DNA from 2 places in the Clostridium sp. CS1-1 genome. Region 1 is predicted to be linked to the other one. Evidence: predicted binding sites of a transcription regulator. Region 1 holds the regulator's gene; the other holds the start of a gene.
The links. The regulator Rex, encoded in region 1, represses fermentation and respiration genes when NADH is low (regulators of the CRP and FNR family bind a similar motif). The targets are predictions, from matches to a motif close to ATTGTTAANNNNTTAACAAT.
Positions count from the first base shown of each region.

Region 2: AC0N0V_RS11015 (acyl-CoA dehydrogenase) is a predicted target of Rex. The motif match lies at 1,979-1,998, and genes of this name have one in related genera.

Region 1 is NZ_CM148680.1:4,585,340-4,589,411, forward strand. Features, by position in the region: gene gltA (NADPH-dependent glutamate synthase) at 1-847, opposite strand, end outside; gene AC0N0V_RS21755 (sulfide/dihydroorotate dehydrogenase-like FAD/NAD-binding protein) at 847-1,737, opposite strand; gene AC0N0V_RS21760 (redox-sensing transcriptional repressor Rex) at 2,004-2,636, opposite strand; gene abc-f (ribosomal protection-like ABC-F family protein) at 3,003-4,072, shown strand, end outside.
Region 2 is NZ_CM148680.1:2,345,214-2,349,285, forward strand. Features, by position in the region: gene AC0N0V_RS11005 (acyl CoA:acetate/3-ketoacid CoA transferase) at 1-96, opposite strand, end outside; gene AC0N0V_RS11010 (4-hydroxyphenylacetate 3-hydroxylase N-terminal domain-containing protein) at 334-1,794, opposite strand; gene AC0N0V_RS11015 (acyl-CoA dehydrogenase) at 2,056-3,195, shown strand; gene AC0N0V_RS11020 (hypothetical protein) at 3,336-4,072, opposite strand, start outside.

The sequences.
Region 1 (4,072 bases):
CTACCTTTGTACCTACTCTTATAGGCGTATCAAAGTCATCTTTAAATGCCTTCATTAGGTTGTTTCTTGTTAAGAATTCATTTGCTGAAGATACTCCATTTAAGTTTTCTCCTGGTATTCCCATAAACTTAGGAAGACCTGCACCTGAACCTATAAATATAGCATCAAAGCCTTCTTCTTCCATAAGTTGATCTATTGTAACTGTTCTTCCTACAATTACGTTGGTTTCTATTTTAACACCAAGTTTCTTAACGTTTTCAACTTCGTGTTTAACTACAGTATCCTTCGGAAGTCTAAACTCTGGTATTCCGTAAACTAAAACTCCACCTGCCTCATGTAATGCTTCAAATATAGTTACATCGTAACCAAGCTTAGCCAAGTCTCCTGCACAAGTTAGTCCTGCAGGACCACTTCCTATAACTGCTACTTTCTTTCCATTGCTTGGCTTTCTTTCTGATAGGTCTACATTATTTTCTCTTGACCAGTCAGCAACAAATCTTTCAAGCTTACCTATTGCGACAGCTTCACCTTTTATACCTAGAACACATACTCCCTCACATTGACTCTCTTGCGGACATACTCTTCCACATACTGCTGGAAGTGCACTAGATTTTGCTATAACTTTTGCTGCTTCTTCGAAATTTCCTTCCTTAACCCTTTGTATAAATTCTGGTATATATATACTTACAGGGCAATCTCCTACACACTTAGGATTTTTGCAATTTAAGCATCTAGCAGCTTCCTGCATAGCTTCTTCTTTTGTGTAGCCCAAGCAAACTTCTTCAAAGTTAGTAGCTCTTACCTTTGCATCTTGTTCTTGTATTGGCGTTCTCTTCATTCTATCCATTACTTGTCACCTCCGCAATCGCAACCTTCTCTGTCGTGAGTTGTTCCTTCTTCTTTTCTTAAAAGTTTTCTTCCTTCTTCAGTTTTATACATAGCTTGTCTTCTCATGGATTCATCAAAATTTACTAAGTGTCCATCAAATTCTGGACCATCTACACATGCAAATTTAACTTCTCCACCTACAGTTACTCTACAAGCTCCACACATACCTGTGCCATCTACCATTATTGGATTTAAGCTTACTATAGTATGTATTCCATATTCTTTTGTAAGTTTAGCTACAAATTTCATCATGATCATAGGTCCTATAGCAATAACTTCATCATATTTCTTGCCTTCATTGTCTATAAGTTCCTTTAATAAATTTGTAACTAGTCCTTTATATCCATAACTTCCATCATCTGTTGCAACATATAAGTTGCCGCAGACTGCTTTCATTTCTTCTTCAAGTAGTACATATTCTTTTGATTTAGCTCCAACTATAACATCTACAGATACACCATGCTCATGAAGCCATTTAACTTGTGGATATACTGGTGCTGCACCAACTCCACCTGCTATGAATATCATCTTCTTGTTCTTTAATTCTTCTAAATCTTCATGTACAAATTCTGAAGGTTGTCCAAGTGGTCCTACAAAGTCTGCAAATGTGTCGCCTACTTCATATTTTGCCATCTTTTGTGTCGAACCTCCAAGTGTTTGATATACAATAGTTACTGAACCTCTTTCTGCGTCATAATCACAGATTGTAAGAGGTACTCTTTCCCCTTTTTCATCAGTTTTCACTATAACAAATTGTCCTGGTAAACAAGACTTAGCAACTCTTTTAGCTTCTATATCCATTAAAAAGATATTAGGAGCGAGCTCTCTCTTACTTAAAATTTTATACATTTTACTTTATCCCCCCGTATGTTTGTTAATGCATAATCACTCTTCAACCCTATCCTAATTATACCACAATAAAATAAAAATTGAATAACTAATCAGCATATTATATAAATTTTTAATAATATACAATAATTAATAAATAACACAGCTTAAAATGTATAATTAAATCAGTAAGTAATAGTTGTAGTTTGACATATACTTACAAAAAATAAATAAAAATGATTGAAGCATTACACTTCAATCATTTTTATTTATCCTATACTTTTTATTTATTCTATACCATTTAGTAGGCATATTAATGTTAATAGGCTGTCACTTAGATGAACATTTTCCACTTTTACATCATCAGGAACTACCAGATCCACTGGAGCAAAGTTCCATATACCTTTGATCCCATTATTTACAAAAGTATCACAAATCTTTTGTGCATTTGTACTTGGAACACATATTATACCAATATCTGCTGGACGTTCTTTTAGATAGTCTCCTAAATAATCTATATCTTTTATTTCTATATCTCTTATTCTAAGTCCTATAAGCTTTGGATTTATATCAAATATAGCTTGTAAACTAAATCCTAACTTTTCAAACTTTGTATAATTTGCAATAGCCTGACCTAAATTTCCTCCTCCGACTATTACTGTTTTATATTCTTTTGTCAATCCTAAGATATTACTTATTTGATTATAAAGATCTCCTACATTATATCCATAGCCTTGTTGGCCAAAATCTCCAAAGCAGTTTAGATCTTGTCTTATTTGTGATGCTGTAAATCCTATTTTTTCACTCAATTCCTTAGAAGATATTCTATCTACGTCATTTTTCATTAAGTCTCCTAAATATCTATGATACTTAGGTAATCTTTTTATAACAGCCATTGAAATATTTTTTTTCTTATCCATACCGCACCTCTTATTAATATATTAATATGTTATCATTGCACTTCAATAAATTTATTTGTTTATATTTTATCACTTTATAACATTCTTGTCTCACTTTTTATAGTATTATTTAATTATATAATATGTCAATAACATATTTTTTATTATTCTTTATATTTTCATATAGTTAAAAGCTTATTCCATAATTTTCATTCAACTTTTAACATTATTTAGCTAACTTTTGTAACTTTTTGTTTTACATGATTCGTGAAATTTATATCAATTGCTTTCTCCATACTTCTTGGTTTTAACTATAAATTATTAAATTTTACTACAAAAAATTCTTTTTACATAGTAAAATATTAATGATTAAGGAAGGTGAAACTCATGATAATTTTAAGTTGTAAAGATGTTAAAAAGAGCTATGGAATAGATGTAATACTGGAAGATGTAACCTTTAACATAAATGAAGGAGAAAAAGTAGGATTAATAGGTCCAAATGGTGCAGGAAAATCCACTCTTTTTAAAATTATTACCCGTCAATTAGACTATGATAGCGGTGATTTATTTATAGATAAAAACAAAACCTTGGGGTATTTAGCCCAGCATTTATCCCTCGATTTCTCTAACACCATATATGATGAACTGCTTACTGTCTTTGAGGATTTATTAAACTTAGAAAGTAAATTAAATAAATTAGAGCAATTAATGAACGAACCCTATAATCCAGAAAAAGAAGAATATCACAACAAGGTAATCAAGGACTATACTGCTTTTTCTGAACTCTATACAAATAGAGGCGGATATACTTATAAAGCTGAAATCAGCAGGGTACTAAAGGGACTTGGATTTACAGAAGATGATTATAATAAACCAATAGATATATTAAGTGGTGGTCAAAAAACTAGAGTTGCATTATGTAAGCTTCTTTTAACTAAACCAGATATTCTTCTTCTGGATGAGCCTACAAACCATTTAGACTTAGATGCAATTGAATGGCTTGAAGAATATCTAAAGACTTATAAAGGTTCAATTATTATCATCTCTCACGATAGATATTTTTTAGATGCAATTACTAATAAAACAATTGAACTTATAAATGGTCATATAAACTGTTATAATGGCAACTATACTGCCCACTTAGACTTAAAGCAAAAAAATTACGAAATACAACTAAAAGCTTTTAATATACAACAGGCAGAACTCAAAAGACAAGAAGAAATAATTGAAAGATATAAATCTTTTAATAGAGAAAAAAGTGTAAAGGCTGCAGAAAGTAGACAAAAAGCTTTGGATAAGATTGAAAGAATAAAAGCTCCAGATAAAGAAAAAAAAATCAAAAATGTAATATTTGAAACACAGATTAAAAGTGGTAATGACGTTTTACATGTAGAAAACTTAAGTAAAAGCTATGGTGAAAAAGTTTTATTCAATAATCTATATATGGATATCAAAAA
Region 2 (4,072 bases), 2.2 Mb from region 1:
GGGGTGAGCACAGCCTAAAAATCCTCCTATAGCAATAGTATCGCCATCTTTAATTAGAGCAACTGCTTCTGTTTTTGACATGATTTTTGATCTCATTATCTACCACTCTCCATTCATTTTATAATCGATCTCCCAGGTACTTTTAGACGATAAATTATCTAGTTACGGACATAATGAATGTAGGGTTAAATTTGAAAATCCAGCTAAGAAACCTACGGCATGTTTTTGATACTAGCCGTAGGTAATTTAATCTGTCACTATTATTTTTAGTCAAATGCAATACCACAAAAATGGTTTTTACTATTGATAATTATATAGAAGCACTATAAAATTCTATTTGCCTACTTCTGGTACATCTTCGGTTATTCCAGCAATTTTCTTAGCGCATTCAGCAAATTTATCCATTGGAGTTAATGCTCTTACAACCATTCTAGCTCCATCTGGTGATCCACCGCCATGCATACAACCTGGAATTCCTCCACCTACTGTTAGGTATTCAGCTAAACGTGCAGCACGAGCTCTAGCCTCTGCAGATACTAATTTGCCTGCTTTAAAATACTTTTTAATTAATTCTCCGTTTTCTTCACTGTTAAAGTCTGCATAGGACGGCATACATCCAGTTTCTACAATACCACTCCCAATTTCTTGGCAAAGTCTTCTAGTTTCAGTTGGTAACTTAGCCACATTTACTTTGTTTGCATGTGCCGCTTTTGAATCCGCAATAAAAGTTCCTGATGGATGCTGTTTTCCAAGTACGATAGCACCTACTCCCGAGGAATAAGTAGTCTCATTGTTAAGCGCCATTTCAGTTATTTTATCGTGGAACTTTTTAACTGATAACCCATTAGCTCTTACGTTTAAAACTGCAGTACCAATCATGCAGTCCCCTTGTCCCGCAACACATGCACCTATACATGAACGATAGTTAGCAGTAAACCCACCTATGAATTTTCCTGCACCTTCAAATTCACCAGCCATAAACACTCTTTCATTAGGAACAAATACATCATTAAAGAATATCCATGATTGTGTTATACCAGTTTGAGGCATATCCCATCCATCTTCAAATCTTCTCTTGTCGCTTGGTCCACGGGATTCAATGATAGTTATTCCATCCATATCTCTAGGAACAGAAAAACATACTGCATAATCTTTAGCACCTTCTTTTAATCCAGTTGTAGGAACTACAAAAATTTCATGAGCAGCTGCTACTCCTGCGATTTGAGCTTTACATCCACGAACAACTATTCCATCTGGTCTTTTCTCAACTATATGAACATAAGCATCTGGATTCTCAGGTTGGTTATCTGGACCAAAGCTTCTGTCTCCTTTAGCATCAGTTAAAGCACCTGCTATAACCCAACCATTTTCCTGTGCCTTTAAAAAATATGCTTTTAATCTTTCTTGATAGTTTGTTCCATATTTCTTATCTATATCATGTGTTACAGACCACATTATGTTTGATGCTTGCCATCCAACACATAATCCAGCATGGCAATTTCCAGTTTCTAAAAACATATGCCTCTTGAATTTCATATTCATTATTAATTCTTCTTGTGACCACATTGGATTAGTCCAACGCATTACTTCTTCACCAGTAAAATGTGAAGTAGCAACTACCAATTCCTTTGTTTCTGCATTTTCTGCAAGTTCAAATGCGTGACTATGTGTATTTACAACTGCTCGTGTAGCAGGATGTGAAGTTACATCTTTAATTAATTCATCAAACTTGTAGATATTTGATTTCATCCTCCTTAAAGATTCTAAGTACTGTTCTTTTGATATAATCGCCATATATTTTCCAACTCCCCTCAAAACTGTTAATTATTCGGATATCATTTTAATCACAATTTTGTAATTGTTTACATACCCAATAATACATATGATTGTTTTTTGTCATATATGAATTTTTTTTGAACAAGAAATCTTAATTGCTTCATCCAAAAATCTATTTTAATTAACATTCACAACAGTAATTTTTTTTATATTTTTATCATAACTTTAATTAGACATAATTAATTACAAAACTATCAAACGATTAGGGGGAATTTTTTTATGGATTTTAAACTCACTTTAGAACAAGAAGCTGTAAAACAGATGGCTAAAGCATTTACTGAAAAGGAAATCAAGCCAATTTCGGCAGAAAGTGATAAAACAGGTATATTTCCAACGGAAAACTTTAAAAAAATGGGGGAAATGGGCCTTTTCGGATTGCCTTTCCCAAAAGAATATGGTGGATCAGGTGGAGATTACATGTCTTATATTTTAGCTCTTGAGGAAATATCAAAAGCATGTGCCTCTACAGGAATATCCTATTCAGTACACGTTTCCCTATGCTCATCTCCAATATATATGTTCGGAACAGAAGAACAAAAACATAAATATTTGCCTGATCTCCTTTCTGGTAAAAAAATTGGTGCTTTTGGTCTAACTGAGCCTAATGCTGGCACTGATGCGGCAGCTGGTCAAGCTACTGCTGTCCTAGATGGCGATTATTATATACTAAATGGTCAGAAGAAATTTACTACTAATGGTCCTATTGCTGATACTTTTCTAGTATTTGCAATAACAGATAAGAGTAAAGGAGCAAAGGGATTGTCCGCCTTTATAGTTGAAAAAGACTTTCCTGGAATTTCCGTTGGAAAAATTGAGGATAAAATGGGCTTAAGAGCAGCTCAGGTTTCTGAAACCTTCTTTACTGATTGTAAAATTCCTAAAGAAAATCTTCTAGGAAAAGAAGGGGATGGCTTTAAAATAGCTATGAAAACTTTAGATGGTGGAAGAATAGGAGTAGCTGCTCAGGCACTGGGAATTGCTGAGGGAGCTCTTGAAGAAACTATTAAATATGTTTCTCAAAGGAAACAATTTGGAAAAGAAATATATAAATTCCAAGGTCCTTCTTGGATGATGGCTGACATGGATGTTAAAATTGAACAGGCAAGATACTTAACTTATAAAGCTGCTTGGGATAAGGATAACAATCAACCTTACTCAGTATCAGCAGCTAGAGCAAAACTCACTGCTAGTGACACTGCTATGTATGTAACTACAGAAGGTGTTCAACTTTTTGGTGGGTATGGATATATGAAAGATTTCCCTCTTGAAAGAATGATGAGAGATGCTAAGATAACTCAAATATATGAAGGTACTAATCAGGTACAAAAAATGGTTATTTCCGGTTCACTGGTTAGGTAGCCTAAATTATTGTATTTTATTAAAGAGGACTATATAAAAGTGAACTTTCAGGCCAATGTTTAGCGTTATTAACATTGACTTAATAACACTAAACATTGGCTTTTGCTTACAGTTTCTTACTTACTGAAGTTGCTTTTTCCCTACTCCGCTTTACGTCTATTAGGATTCTCTATTATTTCTAACTGTCTGATATAATGAGTATTATGTTTATTTATAACTTTCTTAAAGTCTTCGTTGTCATTAATAAGTTCGTCAGATATATCAAAATAATCTACTTTTACATCTATTCTATCAATGATATCTTTAGGAGTAGGGAATTTTAAAGTTGTTGTTACATATCTTTTTATAAATATCTTCCTAATTTCTTCCTCTGATAATCCTTTTTCATTACGTTCTAGTAAAAGTAATCTATCCTTTTTATAGATTTCATTTTGAAGCTTTTTATCGTTTTCTGAAACCTTAAATAAATACTGCATTAAAAGCTCCCTGCTGTTATCAAGTATTGACTCTAGGTTATCTTCAGTTTTGCTGCTTTTAAACTCAATTAATTTGTAAAATCTATTATTCTTATTTTCTTTATTTTCTCCTTTGATGAATTCAAGAAATTCAGCTTTTAACTTATTAATTTCTTTATCAAATTCTTGTTTTTTATATACATTTAATATATAACCAAATCTTCCTGCATCTAAAAGATAACTTTCTATAATTTTTCTAAGCTCGGAATAAAATAATTTAGTGTCTTCAAGCTTTTTTAAATCCTCTGTAGTAAATATATTCCAGCTTCTTACTTCTCTCTCATCACGGTTTTCTAGCATTAATGTAAATGGTCTTAGACTAATTTTCTTATTCTTAATTCTAATACCAATAGACTGTATCT